3 regions of the Deinococcus sp. YIM 77859 genome follow, and region 1 is predicted to be linked to each of the others. Evidence: riboswitches for the same ligand, from Rfam matches in the RefSeq annotation. Region 1 holds a riboswitch; each other region holds the start of a gene.
What was found. Region 1 has a riboswitch for cyclic di-GMP ahead of EI73_RS10445 (hypothetical protein). Riboswitches for the same ligand answer to the same signal wherever they lie in the genome.
Positions count from the first base shown of each region.

Region 1 (6,206 bases):
ACATCATCGCGCTTTCGGCGCTCTACCGCCCGGGCCCGATGGAGAACATTCCGACCTACGTCCGCCGCCACCACGGCGCCGAACCCGTCACCTACGATGAGTTTCCCCACAGCGAGAAGTGGCTGGAACCCATCCTGCGCGAAACCTACGGCATCCCGGTCTATCAGGAGCAGATCATGCAGATCGCTTCGGAGGTGGCGGGGTATTCCCTGGGCGGGGCAGATTTGCTCCGCCGCGCGATGGGCAAAAAGGACGCCGAGGAGATGAAGCGCCAGCGCCAGCTTTTTGTGGAGGGCGCCGAGAAAAATGGCGTGCCGAAAGAGGAGGGGAACCGGCTCTTTGACCTGCTGGACGCCTTTGCAAACTACGGCTTCAACAAAAGTCACAGTGCCGCCTACGGTGTGATTACCTACCAGACCGCCTGGCTCAAGGCCAATTACCCCGTCGAGTTCATGGCGGCCCTCCTCACGGTCGAGCGCCGCGACTCCGACAAGGTGGCCGAGTACGTCTCTGATGCCCGCAAGATGGACGTGCGGGTGCTGCCCCCCGATATCAACCGCTCTTCGGCGGACTTCGCGGTTCACGGCGAGGAGATCCTCTTTGGGCTGTACGCGATCAAGGGGCTGGGCGAGGGCGCGGTTCAGAAGATTCTGGAGGAACGCGAGAAAAGCGGGCCATTCCGGTCGCTGGCCGACTTCTGCTCGCGGCTGGGGAATCGGGTCTGCAACCGCAAGGCGATGGAAGCCCTGATCAAGTCGGGGGCCTTTGACCGCTTTGGCGAGCGCCATCAGCTTATGGAAAGCCTGGAAGACGCGATGGCCTGGGCGCAGGGTGCGGCGGCGCTGGCGAACAGCGGCATGGACGCCCTGTTTGGGATGAGCGAGACCGCTCCCGAGCCGAAACTCCGCACAGGAGTCGAGCCCTACACCGATCTCCAGCGCCTCGCCGTCGAGAAGGAGGCACTGGGCCTCTACATCAGCGGCCACCCCCTTGAACAGCATGAGGGTTTGCGCGAGGCCGCGAGTTGCCGCATCAGCGACCTCGACACCTGGTTTCAGACGCAGAACGTCGCGCCCGGTAAACGTGTCAAGGCCGTGCTGGCGGGCATGGTCGAGAACGTGGTCAAGAAGCCCACCAAGTCGGGCGGCATGATGGCCCGCTTCATTCTGGCCGACGAGTCGGGGCAGACCGAACTGGTAGCCTTTTCACGTGCCTACGAGCGCATTCACGAGAAGCTGGTGAACGACACGCCCGCCCTGGTGATCGTCGAGCTCGAATCGGAAGACGGCGGCCTGCGCGCCATTGCAGAGGAGGTCGTGTCGCCAGAGCAGCTCGCCGAGCTTCCCAAGGTCATGTACGTCACCATCGACCTGGAGACGGCCACCCCCGACGCGGTGGGCGAGTTTCAGAGTGTGCTGGACGAGTACGCCGGGTCCATGCCCACCTACCTGCGCCTAGAAACCCCCGAGCAGTTCGTGCTGTACGAGCTTGACCGCAAGATGGGCAGCTCGGAGGCTATCCGGGCGTTGAATGCCACCTTCCCCTGGGCCAGGGCCTACCTCGCCTACGACCAGGGCACCATTCTCAGCCGCTTCGCGCCCAAGCCGCCCGCCTGGGGGCAAAAGGGACGGGGGATGCAGGCGTAACCGCAACCGTCCAGAAGCGAGCGTGGCCCACTCCTCGGCCACGCTTTCTTTTGCCTTTCCTTGAGAAGGACGTGAGAACGCCTTGAGTATCGCGTAAGAGATGTGTAAGAGCCGCTGCGGCATCTTTCAGCCACCAGAGCAAAGTTGCCCTGGCGAAACGAAGCGATGAACTCTGTTCGGTAATCCGGGCACCTAGAACAGAGGGAGCTAGTGGTGCGACCCCCGACCTCGCCCTGTCCGTCACACGCCGAGTGTGGCGCAACTTGGCAACCCTCAGCAAGGAGAGTTTCACACAACTGCACATTGCTCGTTTTGTGCCTTCCGTTTCCGGCAGAGCAAGCCCGACGCCTGCCCCTCCTATGCCTGGGGTTGGGAAGCGGCGCGGCCTAGGCGCCGCCTCCCGGCTCGTTCTCTCCCTGCTCGGTAAGAGCAGCTTCCTTTCACGAGGTGTCCTATGAAAAAGCTCGCGATGGCCCTGGCCCTGATGGGTGCTTCTTTCACCTCCGCCGCTACCGTTACGGCTGGGCAAACCACCGGCAACACCGAGGACTTCACCATTACGGCAACGGTTGGCGACTCCTGCACGCTTTCGCCCCTGGGCAATGTCACAATCTCCGGCACCCTTTACTGGACGGGCACGACGGGGGGCACGGGGAGCACCAGTACGACTGTTACTTGCAACGCTGGGGCGAGCTACAACCTCTCTGTCGCGGACACCACGCTCTCCAACACTGACCCGACCAAGACGGGTTCGCTCAACGCGACCATTACTATGGGGGCGACCAGTGGTGACGTTTATGGGGCAACTGGCCTGACCCAAACCATCAATGTGAGTGTCGAGAAGCCTGACCAAACGGATGCGGCCGGCACTTACACGGGGACCGCAACCGTCACCTTGGAAGTTGTCGCTCAGTAACTCTCCTTCTCACAGGAGCACTCTCCCCGGGTGCTCCTTTTTGCCGAAGCTGTTTGGCCCTCCCAAATGAGACTTCTTTTTTCTGGCCCTTTCCTCCTTTCCTCTACCCCTACAGGAGAAGACATGCGTTTCATCCTTCCTTCCCTTCCTGCTCTCCTTCGCCTGTCCCTGCTGGGTGTTGTCCTCCCCTCGGCCCAGGCGGCTACCTCCCTCTCCTTCGCTCCCATCTCCCTGAAACTCGAAGGCAACCAGCGCAGCACGCAGCTCACCGTTCGCAACACGTCCCATCAGCCGGCTTCCTTTCGAATGGAGCTCGCGAGCTGGACGCAGGACGGCGAGGACAAGCTCGCACCGACACGGGATGTGATCGTCAACCCGGCGACGTTCCGGCTGGCCCCCGGACAAGAACAGACCATCCGCTTTGCGCTGCGTGGGGCGCCGTCCAACACCGAGAAAGCCTACCGGGTGTTCGTGCAGGAACTGCCCTCTACTCCTGCCCAGGCGCAGGAGGCCAACTCCATCCAGCTCACTACGTTGTACCGCCTCAGCCTGCCCTTGATGGTGTTCCCCAAGAATGCGGCGGCACAGCCTCAGTTTGCGCTGGAACGCTCCGGCACGGGGACGTTCGTGGTGGCGCGAAACACCGGGAACCGCTACGCGACGCTGACCGACCTCGAACTCTCGGCGGGCGGGCAGAAGACAAAGGTTCCGGCCTTTAACCTGTTAGGTGGTGGCTCGCTGCGCTTTCCGGTACCCGGCAACGCGGCGGAGGTAGGCCTGAGCTTCACCCAGGGCGGCCAGCTGCGGCAGCTTACGCTGCGGGCGAATCCTTAGGGCAGGGGCCTGCAATGGTGGGGCGTTCACGACGAATACAGGGACTGCTGCTGCTCACGCTTGGCCTAAGCGGGGTCGGGCTGGCACAGGGTTCGCTGCCGGAGCCGGCTTTCCCGGTGGCCTCGGGCCCGGAGACTTCCGACTGCCTGCCAGGTGAGCCGTTCCTGGTTCAGACGACGGTGGGCGGCTCGGACCGGGGGGTGCAACTGGTGTACCTCGCGCCGGAGGGACTGTGGCTGCCCGGGGCGGCGCTGCTCCCGTCCGAGCGGGGATATGTGGCGGGGCGACAAGACTGCGACGGTGAGGCCTATGTGCGGCTGCGCCCCGAACTGAAGTTCAGTCTGGACCGGCTGGGGCTGACGCTGGCGGTGGAGGCAAACTTCACCCTTTTGCCGTCCAGCACGCACACGGTGGAGATTAGGCCCCTAGACCTCTCCAGTGACCTCGCGCTGTTTCGCGTGCAGTACGATGCCTACGGCGAGTGGAACGGGCCGCAGAGCGCGGGGCGCGAGTGGGGACAGGTGCGCGCGCAGTACCTGCGGGGGCCGCTGAGCGTGGAGGCTGGGTACGCGCAGCAGTATGGTGGCAGCGCCTTCCGTCACACCCTGTCCGCCGGTGCCGACCTGCAGCTTGCCCCGGACCTGAGCGCTGGCGTGTTCTGGCGGGGAGGAAGCGTGCCGCAGACCTTCGGGGTGCGGGCCTCCCTGCTGAGCGAACGGGCGGCGGAACTCCCACCCATCGAGGTAAACCTCCCCACGGACAGCGACGTGGAAGTGCTTTTGGACGGCCAGACGGTGCAGTCGTTCCCCGCCTCCGCAGGACACCTGACCATTCGCGGACTGCGCCCCCGCAGCGTGCAGGGGACGGTGGAGGTTCGCTGGCGCAACGGCACTCGTCTGGAAACCCACCGGCAGACGTATGTCCTGCAGAGCCTCGTGCAGCCCGGCAGCTTTGCGGTAAGGGGCGAGGCGGGTTGGATGGTGGGGACCGGGGTGACCTTCCGGGCGGCGGGCAGCGTTCTGGTCACTCCGGACTTTCAGATGCAGGGCACGGCGGATGTAGCGGGCCGAAACGGGCGGGTCACGGCCAGCGCCCAATGGTCCGACCCCCGGCAGAACCTCAACTTTGGTGTGGCGCTGGGCTGGCAGGGTGACCTGGGGCTGAAGCAGCAGTACTCGGCCCGCTACAGCCGGGTGCTGGGGCCGAATCGCATCGGCGTGTACGGCGCCTTGACACCGGGAGACGCCTCCCGGTCGTGGGTGGGCGTGGATGGCAGCGCGTTCCTGGGGCGTGGGGTGTCCGTGCTGGGACAGGCGGAGTACCACTTCGATCAGAGCGCGGTGGGGCGGGCCAGCCTGCAGTGGCAGGCTGAGAGCAGCACCACATTCCTCGCCTATGCCGAGGCCAGCACGGCTGGGCGTTACCGCATCGGTGTGCAGGGCCGCTCCCTGCTCGACGCCAAGAGTACCCTGACCGCTCGCACGGAGGTGGGTTCGGGCCGTCCGGCCAGCAGCCTGGAGTACACCCGCATCCTGGGTCAGGACCGCCTGCGGCTCCAGTACACCAGTCCCCTTGACCTCACCGCCAGCTACGAGTTCAATCGCCCTGCGGTCACGGGCAGCGTTACGGCCAGCAGTGGGGGCCTCGTGGCGGGGCGCGTTGCGGGCAGTGTGGTCTGGGTGGGTGGGCAGACCAGCGCCTCCGCCAATCTCGACGACGGTTCTGCCCTGATCCTTCAGACGGGGTTGCCCGGGGTCCCCATTGAGGTGGACGGGCGACCCCAGGGCACCACGAACGCCAGCGGCGACATTGTCCTCACCGGCCTGCGCGTCGGGAAACCCATCCGTATCCAGGTGAACGAGGATGATCTGCCCATCGAGGTGAGTTTCCGCCAGAGCAGCCTGAGCCTTACGCTGGAGCGCCCCGGCGTCTCCCGGTACGACTGGCAGGGCAACTTCATTCGTTCCCGCTGGGTGCAGCTGCGCTGGTCCCCCAGCGAGGTGGCGGCCTACGCCACCCTAGAACTCCCCGGCGGTCAGCTCTTCTTCGCGGATGAGGCAGGCAAGGCCCTCGTGCCCCCCCTAGAGGCCGCCGCGGGCGTGCTGCGCGAGGAGGACGGCTCCCGCCGCTGCGCGGTACGCCTGGACCTGACCTCGGAGGTGATTCCGTGCGAAAAAGAATTCTGACGCTGACCCTGCTGGGGGTAACTGGACTGGCTCAGGCTGCCCCCAGCTGCACGCTGACCCCACTCCATATCTCTAGAATCGAGTACACCTGGACACTGCTCGGGGGAGTAGAGGCGACGCGTTCGGTTGCTAGCGTGACCTGCTCCTCTGATACAGCAATCACCGTGAGGGTAGACCTGGCGCTCACAGGAGAGACGCGTTCCCTCACCGGACAGGGGACAGCGGCTGGGTCGGCCCTGGCCTACTCGCTTCTCCTGCCCTCTGGCCTGGTCTGGGGGGATGGCACTGGGGGAACGGCTCTGTACAGTCAGCAGCTCAGCGTGAATGGCACGTCCTCCGCCAGCGCCGAATTCACGCCCACCCTCCGCATTGCGTCTGGTCAGCGTGTCCCCGCTGGGACGTACTCCGGTACCCTCACCATGACCATGACCGTTACCGCACCCTGACCAGGCTTTTGTCTCAACCCAGTTCAGGGTGAACGGGCGCGGTGACATGACGCGTCCGTGAGGTCAACAGGGCCAGGACCACGCCATTAAGGACTGCGCGTCCCTAAGCCCCTTTCGCAAGCGGCAGCGATCTTCACACGGTATCGCGGTGATGACTGCGGTGTTCAGTGCCCCACTG
Region 1 covers NZ_JQNI01000002.1:2,116,181-2,122,386, forward strand. The annotation lists gene dnaE (DNA polymerase III subunit alpha) at 1-1,646, shown strand, start outside; cyclic di-GMP riboswitch class II at 1,797-1,880, shown strand; gene EI73_RS10445 (hypothetical protein) at 2,101-2,562, shown strand; gene EI73_RS10450 (molecular chaperone) at 2,686-3,396, shown strand; gene EI73_RS10455 (hypothetical protein) at 3,411-5,582, shown strand; gene EI73_RS15955 (spore coat protein U domain-containing protein) at 5,564-6,028, shown strand; gene EI73_RS10465 (hypothetical protein) at 6,162-6,206, opposite strand, start outside.

Region 2 (6,206 bases), 560 kb from region 1:
TGCCCGGCTGCTCGACCGCGATCTGGTTGTTGTTGTCCTCGCGGGTGATGCCGCTGTAGACCGCCGTCACCCGCTGGTTCACCGTCAGCAGCTCGGTCACGCCGTTCCGGGTGGTCGCCTGGGCATTTGCCGGAATATCCACCACGGCGTAGACCCTGAGTTCACTCTCGGGCGACACCGCGCCGGTCGTGTAGGTGCGGGTGCTGTCGGAGTTGGTGGTGAAGCTCAGCTCGGTGCCGGGCTGACCGCCATTGTCGCTGAAGTAGCGCACGTTCACCGTCTGGGTACCGACCGTGCCGTCCGACTTGATCACGGGCACGACGACCGTGCCGCTTAGGGTGTAGGTGTCGGTGTAGGCCCCCAGGTTGGCAAGGTCCATCGGGAACACGGCGCTGCTGTCGGTGTTCACCCCCGTCCCGGTCCCGGTTGCCGCACCGGGAACGACCGACTGAATGGGGGCTGGCGTGGGGCTGGTTCCCAACTCGGCCGTCGCGTCACCAAACTGGAGCTGCGGCGGGTAGACCGTATCGGTGGAGGTATCGTCGGCAAGGGCGTCGCCGTCGTTGCTCGAATCGGCGCCGATGTTGAGAACAATCGGGCTGGGATTGGCGTTGACATTGCTGTCGAAGTCGGGATAGGTGACCACCGTGCGGTAGTTCAGGGTCTGCCCGCTGGGCACGGTCAGAACCGGGTAGTTGTCCGAGCTGAGGGGCAGCGGGTTGCCGTCCTTGTCGGTAAAGCGCACAGTCACGCCATCCGGGAGCGTGAAGGAGCCGTCCGGGTTGGGAGTGGCGCTGGGACTGCCACCTTTACCCGCCGTTCCCGTGGGAAACAGCCGCACCGTATCGGCAAGCGTGCCGCCGTTGGTCAGGCTGTTCACAAAGGTGACCGTATCGGCGGTGCTGTCCCCGTCCGCCTTGGGGTAGGCGATCTGGTTGTCCGGACTGACCGCGACGATGTTGGTCGTGGGCCGCGTGGGATCCTCGTAGCCGGGCACGCTCGTTCCCGTGCCGGGGGGCGTGACGGTGGTGCCGGGCGTCTGCTGGCCATTGCCGGTGTTGTTGTCCCCGTCGATCACGTTGTTGGTGATGCTGGGCGTGTAGATCACCGCACGGCTGTACTGGAGGTCGCTTGCCGCTTCAGTCTGCTGGATGATCTGCCCGGTCGCTTTGTCGTACACGTCGGCGATGCCCTGCGGGCTGGCCGCATACTGCTCACCCGCCTTGGCTGTCTTCGGCACGGTGATCACCTGGATGATGCTCACAACGCCCTCGTCGGCCTGCGTGTCGAGCCGGTCTACCGGAACACTCACCTGCGTGACGGCCCCGGCCCGGCGTTCGGTCTCGCTCAGGATGCCGTCCCCGTCGGTATCGATGTAGTACAGAACGCTCGCGGGAGTCTGGGGGCTGCCGTTGACGTTGAAGGCGAGCCTCACCAGGTAACCGTCCACGTTGCCGTTGTTCTGCACGAAGTACGCGGTGGCGATCTCACCAGCCTGACCATTCGCCTGCTCGGGGACCGTCTGCTGCTCGTAGCCCGCCGGCAGGGGCGTGGTGGTGGCGGTCGTGCCGTCGGCGCCCGTGCGGTACACGATGTCAAAGTCCGGCTTGGGCAGCACCTTCGTGCTCACGGTGTTCGACCTCACCGGATCGGCCACCGGCTGATTGGTCGTGGGGTCCGTGAAGGTGGCCGTGGCGGTGTTCGTAATCACGGTGTCCGCGGGGGTGCCTTCGGCAGCGGCGACACCCGCAGCCAGAGCAGCGATCAGGGCCAGAATCTTGGTGTTTGCCTTCATACGTTCTCCTTCGGTGACCCCGAGCGTTCCGCTCCGGGCAGCACGGAATTCACTTCACCTGCACGCGGAAACCGAGGGTCTTCTCGGCCCCGGCGGGAAGCAGCGGAATGGTCCAGCGAACCGCCTGGTACTCGCTCGGCCGCACCTCGACCTCGCGGGTCACGGCCTTGCCGTTTTCGGTCACAGTGACTTTCTTCTTCAGGGGAGCGGGGGCAAAGGTCTTGCCTCCGTCGATGGAGTACTCGGTGCGGACGCCTTCGGGGGTGGGGCCATCGGGCGCGAGGTAGACCATGTTGGGGGGCACGGGCAGCTTGACGGCGACGTTGCCCAGCGCACGGGCCGAAACGTTGCGCGCAGTGACCGTCTGAGCCAAAATGTCGCCGGGGCGAACACTGGCCGGATCCGCTACGCGCTTTTCGGTGACCTTGCCGCCGACCGTGACGGTCTGGAGAAGCGCCTGTGCGGCATGCAGCACAAGTGGAGAGGCGCTCTGAGCCATGGCCGCACCGGAGAGGGCAAGCAGCAGGAGGGGGGCACGGGCTTGCATGTGGGCTCCTTCGGGAAAGAGGGTGGCCAACCTGCACCCACCTCCAGCGCGGAGGGCGGCAGGCCTTTGCCACAACACAAAAACGACCGACGGACGTGACCCTTTGGGGATTCACGGTTTCGTCGGTCGCACCACTGGCTCCTCGTGCGGCAGGTGCCCGGCTACACCGCACGGCTCATCGCCCCGGAACGAGCCCACCCTAATAAGGAAACCTTAACGAAATTCTTACAAAGTGCCCTGCCGCTGGGAGCCCGCTGCGCGGTAGGGCGAAGTTGCCCCTGAGGGCGAAGCGTTACAAACAGGCCGGGTGAGCCGCGCCATCCTGTGAGGACGGAGGTCAGCCATGGCGCGTGTCACGCGGTACAGCAAGTTCGAGGGCGAACTCGACGAGCTCGATTCGAGCGAGCTGATGCAGATGATCCAAGAAGCCCTGCTGGGCAAGGGGATGAATGACCCCTACGACCCCGACCCGAATGCCCGGCCCTCCATGGACGACCTGTTTGACGCCATCCTGGAAGCCCTGGCCGAGCGGGGCATGATTCCCGAAGAGCAGTTGCTCGAAGCGCTGCAGGCGGAGGACGTGCGGCAAACGGCCCTGGGCCAGCAGATCGAGCGCCTGATGGACCGGCTGCAGCAAGACGGCTTTATCCGCAAGGAATTCGACGACCAGGAGGGGCCGGGTGGCCAGGGCCAAGGCGGCGAGGCGCGGTTCCAGCTCACCGACAAAAGCATCGACTTTCTGGGCTACAAGAGCCTACGCGACCTGATGGGCGGGTTGGGGAGAAGCAGCGCGGGCGCGCACGACACCCGCGAGTATGCCTCGGGCGTCGAGATGACCGGCGAGCTAAAGAACTACGAGTTCGGTGACACGCTGAACCTCGACACGACCGCCACCCTGGGCAACGTGTTGAGTAAAGGCTTCGAGCACCTGGAGGAATCCGACCTGGTGATTCGGCAGGCGGAATACAACTCCTCGGCGGCGACGGTCGTGCTGCTCGACTGCTCACACTCCATGATTCTGTACGGCGAGGACCGGTTTACACCCGCCAAGCAGGTGGCCCTCGCCCTCGCGCACCTCATCCGCACCCAGTATCCCGGCGATAGCGTCAAATTCGTGCTGTTCCACGACTCTGCCGAGGAGGTGCCGGTCTCCAAGCTCGCGCAGGCCCAGATTGGCCCCTACCACACCAACACCGCGGGCGGCCTCCGCCTCGCGCAGCAGCTCCTCAAGCGCGAGAACAAGGACATGAAGCAGATCGTGATGATCACCGACGGCAAGCCGTCCGCCCTCACGCTGCCCGATGGCCGCATCTACAAGAACGCGTACGGCCTCGATCCCTACGTGCTCGGCGCGACCCTGCGTGAGGTCGCCAACTGCCGAAGAAGCGGCATCCAGGTCAACACCTTCATGCTCGCCCGTGACCCCGAACTCGTCGGCTTCGTGCGGCGGGTGACCGAGATGACCAAGGGCAAGGCGTACTTCACCACGCCGTACAACATCGGCCAGTACGTGCTGATGGACTTCATGACGAACAAGACGAAGCTGGTGAATTAGCCCCCTTGCCGTCTCCATCCGGGCGCCTCTTTTCAGCCATCACTCGTGCAGCCGGAGGCGGTCGCAGAGTGTGCCTTCGGGGACAGGCGGTCCGGCGAGAAGGGGCGGCTGGGGCACTTCAGGCCTGCCCGCGCCCCTCCTTGACCGCGTGCGCACTCATGCCCCACTGGTGGCCGCTACTCTGAACGCCCTCCAGAATGACGCGGGCGAGTTCACCCAGGGTCGCACCGCCCGCCCGCACGTCCATGCGGAATTCTGCGCGCAGGTCACTCAGGCTGGTGTCGTCCAGCATCAGCTCGGTGCCGTAGCGCAGCGTGGTGGGCGGAACGATGAGCAGGTCAGCCTCGCCGGGCTGGATGGCCTGCCGAAAGCAGCGCCCGGTCAGCAGCCCTGCCACGGTGGTCACGCGGCCAAACGTCCTGTTCTCGATGGCCCGCACCTCCACCTCCAGCCCTCCGATCTGCCGCAGGGGTTCTACCGCTCGGTCCAGCGATTCGGCAAAGAGCAGACCGGTCCCCAGGATCACGCGGCGCGGCGCAGGAAGCGCGGCGGGCAGCTCGGAGGGTTCCTCGCTGAGGAAGTCGCGGATCATGCCCACACCGTTTTCCAGCATGGGAAAGCCCTCGTATTCCTCCTCGCTGGGCAGCGGTTCGCCGGCAAGCAGGTAGAACTCGTCGGAGGGGAACACGAACCGAGTCCCGCGCTCTCTCAGGAATTTCCGGCGCCAGCGGTTCAGGCGTGCCAGCGTATCTTGCGCCTCCTCCCGCGTAAACGTTCGCACGTCAGGCAGGTTCCGGCGGTGTCCGGTCAACCCGATGGGGACCACAGCCGCCGAGATCACATTGGGACGGCTGGCCAGATACTCGATCGTCTCATCGAGGTGTTCGCGGTCGTTGCGCCCAGGAACAAGCACGATCTGGGTGTAGAGGTCAATGGGCTCGAGCCGCTCGATCATGGTGCGAATCTGCACCGCCTGCGGGTCCTTGACCTTGAGTTTCCACCACTTCATCAGATCCTGGCGCAGTTCCTGGTTGGCCGTGTGGACCGACACGTACAGGGGCGAAAGGTTCTCGTCCAGAATCCGGTTGATGTCACCTTCAGTCAGATTGGTAAGGGTCACAAAGGAGCCGTACAGGAACGACAGCCGGTAGTCGTCGTCCATGATGTACAGGCTCTTGCGAAAGCCGCGCGGCATCTGGTGGACGTAGCAGAAGTCGCATTTGTTGGCGCACTTCTTGATGCCGTCAAAAAGCACTTCCTCGAAGTCCAGCCCGGGGTCTTCCCACTCCACCTCAAAGGTGAAGGTGGGGGCCGCTGGGTCGTAGGCGAGGCGGTGGTGATCCTGCGCCACCCCGAGCACCCCGCTCAGGACCGTGGGCCGCGCCACCGGGCGACTGATCTCCAGCGTTGCCCGCCCCTGTGAGAGGCGGTGGCGGTAGGCGAGCACGTCCGTCACAGGTTGGCCATTGACGCGGATCAGCAGGTCACCGGGCTGCACACCTGCCCGTTCAGCGGGACTGCCCGGCTCTACGGTTTTGATGGGTGCGGGAAAGACCTCGGTCTGTTGTTCAAGCTGTTCGGCTGCGGTCACGTTCTCCCCCGGGCTGGTTCGTGATGGGCGGGACGCACTGGGGTCCCGTTTAAACAGGTCAGCTTATCAGAGCGGCGGGGAGAAAGGTGTGACGGGTGTCCCGCTGGATTGTGGCCTTTTCAGCACATGATTCTCACGCCTCTCTTGGCTGCTCAGCTTCGCACTTGCTTGAAAGGCTCGGGTGGGCAGAGCAGCCGCCCCTCCCACAGAAGAATGAGCCGGGTGAGGTAGGGACATGACCCGCTATGCGCCATCCTGCGTTGGGGAAAAACTATCTTCCCCACATACCTTGAACTGCTTCATTCCCTTTTTCCCTCTTTTTCCCTCTCCTAGATACCAAATGTCTGACCTTTTAATACTAAGGGAAATTGTAAAAGCCTCTACATTAGTCCCTGTTGTGGCCTCATATCATCCCCGCCGTGAAGAAAGTATTGCTGTTTTCCCTGACAGGTCTTCTTGCCCTATCCTCTTGTGGCATTGGGCACACTCCTCCTCAAGTCGAATCTTCAGTAAGCACAAGTGCAGACACACTGCCTCCAATTCAAGCCGCCACCCCCCAGCAGCTTGCCATCGGGAAACAGCTCTACACGAAATTCCGATCCCAGTCGGGCGTTGAGTATAGTAAACTTGATTGGGAGCAAGGCCAGGTAGCTGATCTAGGTGAATATTCTTCTCTCGTCGTCCCATCTAAGGATGATCCTACGGTAGTAGTCAGCAT
Region 2 covers NZ_JQNI01000002.1:1,551,970-1,558,175, forward strand. The annotation lists gene EI73_RS07635 (hypothetical protein) at 1-1,795, opposite strand, end outside; gene EI73_RS07640 (DUF11 domain-containing protein) at 1,845-2,342, opposite strand; cyclic di-GMP riboswitch class II at 2,454-2,536, opposite strand; gene EI73_RS07645 (VWA domain-containing protein) at 2,686-3,897, shown strand; gene EI73_RS07650 (radical SAM protein) at 4,016-5,488, opposite strand; gene EI73_RS16255 (hypothetical protein) at 5,908-6,206, shown strand, end outside.
Region 2: another riboswitch for cyclic di-GMP. It lies ahead of EI73_RS07640 (DUF11 domain-containing protein); the one in region 1 lies ahead of EI73_RS10445 (hypothetical protein).

Region 3 (6,206 bases), 390 kb from region 1:
TCGGTGGGGCGCTGGGTGACCACGGCAAGGGGCACCCGAATCACGTTCTTGTCGATGGTGATGCGCACGCCACCCGGCCCCGACTCGCTGAAGACGGCCACGTTGGGCGCGTTCTCCGGTTCATCCTCCTGGGGTCCGCAGATGGTGAAGATGCCCGTCTCGTCGCTTGTCCCGGTGCGGACGATGCGAATCCGGCGCTCCTCGCCGTCCTCCCCCCGGCGAACAAGCTCGATGACCGCGTTCTCGGTCTCGTTGCCTTCGGCGGGCGTCTCCTGGGCGAGCACCCAGGCGGGCAGAGCCGCTCCCAGCGCGAGGGTCAGCGTCAAGGCTGCGAGTCGCCGCATCCTCTGAGTCTACCGAACGGGGGGGTGAGGCGGATGGAGAGCCATAAACCTGCCCAAAGATACCCTCACAGGGAAGCGCCCCTCACTTCTCACCGCGCAGCTTGAACTGCTCGGTAGGAATCTTGTAGGCCGTATTGAGGGCGCGCACGCGGGCCAGGTCGGTGCGCTGTTCCAGGGCACCGCTTGCGGGCGCCCGCACAGTCACCCGGGTCTTGCTGTCCACGCTCACGGCGTTCCCGACCACATAGGCCACATTCTTCTTGTCGTCGTAGTACACCGCGTCGCCGGTGGTGGTGAGGCTGCCCTGCACCAGTCGCACGCCGCCGCGCACGTACAGGAGCTTCTCGCCGGTGCGGGCGCGAACCTCCTGGCCGCTGATCGTGAGTTCCTTCTGGTTGCCCTTGGCGGCGCGGGTCAGGGTGGGACTGCCGGTGAGCTGGGCAAGCTCCTGGTCCTCGTCAAACACCAGCCGCTCGGCCCGGCCGCTCTGGTTGCCGTTCGTCAGGCGGACATTCCCAGTGCTGGTCGACAGGTTGTTGTCCACGTCCAGGCTCATCTGACCTGCGCTGATGGTCACCGTGTCCCCGTTCGAGCGGTCCTCGGGGACAAAGGTCGCGGTGGGGTTCACGCTGAGAACCCCCTGGCCGGACGCCTCGCTGTAGGTGAGCTTGCCGCCCTTCGCGGTGAGGCGACCCCGCGTGACCACCACACCGTCCGTGAAGTTGGCGGTGCGTTTGCCCTTGGCGTTCGTGAGGGGCATTCCGGCGGGTGCCGCCAGGGTCGCCTGTGCCGCCTGAATCTGGAGGGTACTGACGGTCGCCTTGACCGGACTGCCGGTGAAGGTGAGGGGGCCGTTGCGCAGGTCACCGCGCGGGGCGCCCTGGATGTTGATGATGCGGTTTTCCGCGGCGGTCTGCGCGAGGACAGTCGTGGCGGTGAGGGCGGTGATCAGGGCCAGTTGTTTGCTGTTCATGTCAGGTCTCCTTGGCAGGGCTGCCGAGCGGCACTCGTTTCCCGTTTTCACACGTCTCGGTGGCGTCGGGATTCCAGCCCAGGGTGGAATCCTCGCCGCTGTCCTCGACGTTGAAGTCAAAGGTCATGCGCATCCGAGTCACCCGGCCCGTCAGCGAGGGCGAATCGACCTCGGCCACGGGCGCGCTGAAGCCGTACCCCTGCTCGACCCGCACGGGCTGCTCCTCGGTGCCGCGCAGGTCGATGTCTGCACACTGCTGCACCAGGGTGATGCTCGCCTGACGGGTGAGCATGTTGTCCTGCGCGTCGATGGTCAGATCAGAGGTGCGCAGGGTGGCGTCCAGCACGGGGGGACTTCCGGGTTGCCTGATCCAGCGGCCCCCATTCGAAAGCCCAGTGAGGCGCGTCTCGCCCCGGAGGGGATCATTCGTGACGTGGGCGGCCCGGAAGCGCCACACGGCGTCCGCGTCCCGCGCCGGATAGAGCGAGAGAGAGACGCCCTCCAGGGTAGCGCCCGTTCGTGCCGCATTCGAAGGGGGAGCCGGCAACAGCGCGAACACCACCGTGAAGATTCCCAGCGCGAGTAGCGCGTACACCCCGGCTTTCAGCACGGGCGCACTCTAGCGCGAGGGCCTCATGAGAGTGATGGGCGGGGGCTGACAGCGGTGAGGGCAGAGCGCCGGCAGCCAGGGGTCCGCTCAAGCTTTTCTGTCTTTGCCTCCCTTCCACGCACCCCTTACCCTCTTTCCCATGATCGACACCCACTGCCACCTCGACTATCTCGACGACCCGGCCTCCGCCCGCGGAGAGCTGGGCCTGAGCGGGATGGTCTGTATCGGGGCGAGCCCTGAGCACGCGCGAAACGCGGTCGCGCTTGCCGAACGCTTTGAGGACGTGTGGGCGACGGTAGGCCTGCACCCGACCGATACGGGAGAAGACAGCGCGCAGGCACGAGCAGAGATCGAGGCTCTGGCGCGTCATCCACGCGTGGTCGGCATCGGGGAAAGCGGCCTGGACGACTACTGGGACGAGACAAAAAGGGCGGCCCAGGTCGCGGCTTTCGAGTGGCAGCTCGACCTCGCGCGGCGCAGCGGGAAGCCCCTGGTCCTCCATGTGCGCGACAAACCGGGGCAGGACTCGGCACACCGGGGCGTGATGGACGTGCTTTCGGCGTGGCCGGACGTGCCGGTGATTCTGCACTGCTTCAGCGGCCATCCCGGTCTCCTCGCCTGCGGCCTGGAGCGGGGGGCATTCTTTGGGTTTGCGGGCAACACGACGTACAAGAACGCCCAAGAGATTCAGGCGGCAGCGCGGCAGGTCCCGCAAGACCGCCTGCTGCTGGAGACGGACGCGCCCTTTCTCGCACCCGTACCGCGGCGCGGCCAGCCCAACCGCCCCGGCTACGTGCGCTATACGCTGGACTTCATCGCGGGGCTGCGCGGGATAGAGGCGGCAGCCTTGGAAAGGATCACGGACGAGAACGCCCGCCGGATCTACCGGCTACCGGGCGAGTCACGGCCGGGGCCTGAGGCAGAAGGCGATGACCCAAGGTGAGCCCAGACCACGGCACCAGCGAGCAACCCTGCTCACCCTAACGGAGGGCCGAGGGGTCGGCTATGTGCTTGACGGGGTGGCCTACGGGGTGGTGTGGCCGCCACCGCGCTGGCCCACGCTGGAGGAGGCGCGCCAGGTGGCCCTACGCCACGCAGCGCACCTGGAGCTGCTGGAGCTCACGGCGGGAGGCAGCGCCCAACGGGCACGCCAGGCAGCGCAGCTTGCCCTGGCCCTGTGCCGTCTGGCCGAGGGGCATGCCCTCACCGAAACGGAGCTTCAGACCGTGCGGCAGGAACACGGTGCTCCTACGGGCGAGGCCGTTCTCCACGCGGACGGGAGCGCCGACAAACAGGGCGGCCGCCTCAGCGTGGGCTACACCCTCAACGGCAGGCCTTACCAGACCTTTTTCCTGCACGAGCGGGGGCATGAACACCTTGCCGAACGCGAGGCGATCCGGCTTGCCCTCACACATGCGTGGCTGCTGGGCTACGCGCGGTTTCGCGTTCGCAGTGACCACCGCTTTCATGTTCGGCGCTACGCCGAGCACCTCGTGCACCGGGGACGGCGCAAGTCCACCTCGCTGGAACGGCTCGACGCTCTGGTCGAGGCGCTGGGAAGCGCCGTGCACTTTGAATACCTGGACACCCAAGCCACCGATGCCCCACATCGCCTGGCGGTGCATGCCCGCGCCCTGCACCGGCTGGCGCTGGGGGAGCCACTCACGCGCGCGCAGGAGGTCGCGCTGCGGCGGGTGCACTTCGCCCTGAAGGCGGGGGGAGCGGCGCCGTACTGAGCTGGGGCACAGCTCCTTCAACCAGGGCAAGGCCCCCCCAAGAATGACGGCCCACTGAAGCAAAGCCTCATTCATTCCCGGGCAAAGCCTCCTAGCTTCAGGGTGGATAGCTCCTCACACCTGCTATCCGAGAGGCGATGAATCCCGGTTCCTGATACGGGCACCTGGAACGGGAGGAGCCAGTGGTGCGACCGGCTCGGAACACGTGCGTAGCCACGTGTCGAATTCTCCTTCTGACGGAAGCCCCCAGGGGAGGCGCCGATAGGGCTGCCCTCTTCCGTCCCCCACAGGCGGGAGGTGAGACGCTGAGCATCAGAGAGTTCAGGAAACTCCAGAACTCCGCGCTGACCGGCACAACAGAGCAGCACTCAGCCACACGACGTTCCCTCAGCCCTGACGGCACCCGCCGCCAGAACGCGGTTTTGTTCCCTTTGCAAAGGAGAACCCCATGCCGTTGTTTCCCCTTTTGTCTGGTCTCTCTGGTCGCCTGGCTGCCACAACCCTCCTGACAGCCGCCCTGCTGGTGGGGTGCAGCACAGGACCCAGTCAGCCTGCTCCAGGACCGGGTCAGCCCCCCGGTGCCGGAGACACCATCCAACCTACCCTGACCCTCACTTCCCCTGCCGACAACAGCAGCGCCAGCGGCAGCCTCCTGCTTCAGGGTGAGGTCAGCGACCAGGGTGGCCTCGCCCGCCTCACCTACCGCTTTAACAACGGCAACGAGCAGGCGCTGACCCTTCCAGCGGACGGCAAGATCAACACCGTGCTGTGCCTGTGCGGCCTCCAGCCGGGGACGTACACGCTGACCGTCACGGCCTATGACACCGCCGGAAACTCGACCCAGGTGACCCGCACTGTCACCGTTTTGCCTTTGCCGGGGGGCGGCACCGCGGACACCACGGCCCCGACCTTCACCCTGACGGCCCCCACCAACGGCGCGAGCGTTCCCTCGCCCGTGCGTGTGACCGGCACGGCCAGCGACAACCAGACCATTGCCCGCATCACCTACCAGCTCGACGGCGCGGCCGAAATCGACCTTCCCGTGACGCCCGGTCCGACCGTCAACCTCGACGTCACCCTGCCGAACATCACGGCGGGAACGCACACGCTGACCGTGCGTGCCTACGACGCCGCCGGCAACCGCTCCGAGGCCGCCAGCGCGAGCTTCACGGTGACAGGGACCAGCGGGGACACCGTAGCCCCCACCGTCACCATCACCGCGCCGACGAACGGGGCTACGGTGCCTCTCCCCGTCCGTATCCTTGCGGCAGCGTCGGATAACCAGGCCGTGGCCCGCTTCACGTACCAGCTCGACAACGGCCCGGCGGTCCACTTCCCGGTGGCCCCCGGACAGAACGCTTCCCTCGATGTCTCCCTCAGCGACGTGCCCGCCGGGCCGCACACCCTCACGGTAGTCGCCTACGACACGGCGGGGAACCGTTCCAACAGTGCCAGCGTCACCTTTACCGTGGCCACAGGCGGTGGAAGCGGCGACGTCACCGCACCCACGGTCAACCTGACCTCGCCCGCGGCAGGAAGTACGGTCAATAACCCCGTTCAGCTCACCGGAACGGCCAGCGATAACCGGGCCGTCACGCGCCTCACCTACACCCTCGACGGTGGGGCAGAAACAAACCTCAACATCACACCAGGCACCAACGTCACCTTCAACACGGCCCTGCCGACCCTCTCCGCTGGAACACACACCCTCACCGTGACGGCCTACGACGCCGCTGGAAACCGCACGAGCAGCCCGAGCGTCACCTTTACCGTGGCCGCCACGCAACCCGCATCGCCACAACCCCTCGTCGGCACGGGGTACAGCGTGAACTCGGGCACCCGCGGTCTGTGCCTGCTGTGCACCGTTGAAAACGACGCGAACGTCGTCAACACCAACCTGACGGACGAGGCCAGCCTCAAGGTGAGCGTAGGCGTGGCCGGACACGCCTACCTGCGTGTTATTGGCACCGAGCAGCGGTCGGCAGGACAAGTCGTGGGCTTTGCCGTACGTCGCCCCGGTGGCCTCCTTGACCTAGGCGTCCTGACAAACCTCACACTGGTGACCTACCTGAATGGTCAGCCGCAGGAAACCCGAAGCGGAGCCTCTGTGCTCGACCTCGCCCTCCTCACTCCCGGCAGTGACATCCAGACCGTGGCCTTCCGAACGAGTCAGCCCTTTGACAGTGTGGAGCTGCGCCTGGGTGGGGTGGTCGAAGCCCTCACGGAACTGCGGGTGCTGTACGCCTTTGTGAAGTAACCCCGAGCGGCGCCGCCCGGCCCTCACCGCAGGCTGGGCGGCATTTCGCGTTTTGTCTACCACCACCGCCGCCGCTTGAAGGAATAGGCCAGCAGCCCGCCGATCAGCAGGAAACTCAGCCAGGCAAACGCGTAGCCGTACCGCCAGGGCAGCTCGGGCATGTGTTCGAAATTCATGCCCCACACCCCGGCCAAAAAGGTGAGGGGGAGAAAAATCACGCTGACGGCGGTGAGGGTGCGCATCACCTCGTTCATGCGCTGGCTTTGCAGGTTCAGGTGCAGGTCGA
Region 3 covers NZ_JQNI01000002.1:1,725,240-1,731,445, forward strand. The annotation lists gene EI73_RS08445 (LptA/OstA family protein) at 1-344, opposite strand, end outside; gene EI73_RS08450 (hypothetical protein) at 427-1,317, opposite strand; gene EI73_RS08455 (hypothetical protein) at 1,319-1,927, opposite strand; gene EI73_RS08460 (TatD family hydrolase) at 2,067-2,870, shown strand; gene EI73_RS08465 (hypothetical protein) at 2,857-3,663, shown strand; cyclic di-GMP riboswitch class II at 3,785-3,869, shown strand; gene EI73_RS08470 (Ig-like domain-containing protein) at 4,112-5,920, shown strand; gene EI73_RS08475 (magnesium transporter CorA family protein) at 5,977-6,206, opposite strand, start outside.
Region 3: another riboswitch for cyclic di-GMP. It lies ahead of EI73_RS08470 (Ig-like domain-containing protein); the one in region 1 lies ahead of EI73_RS10445 (hypothetical protein).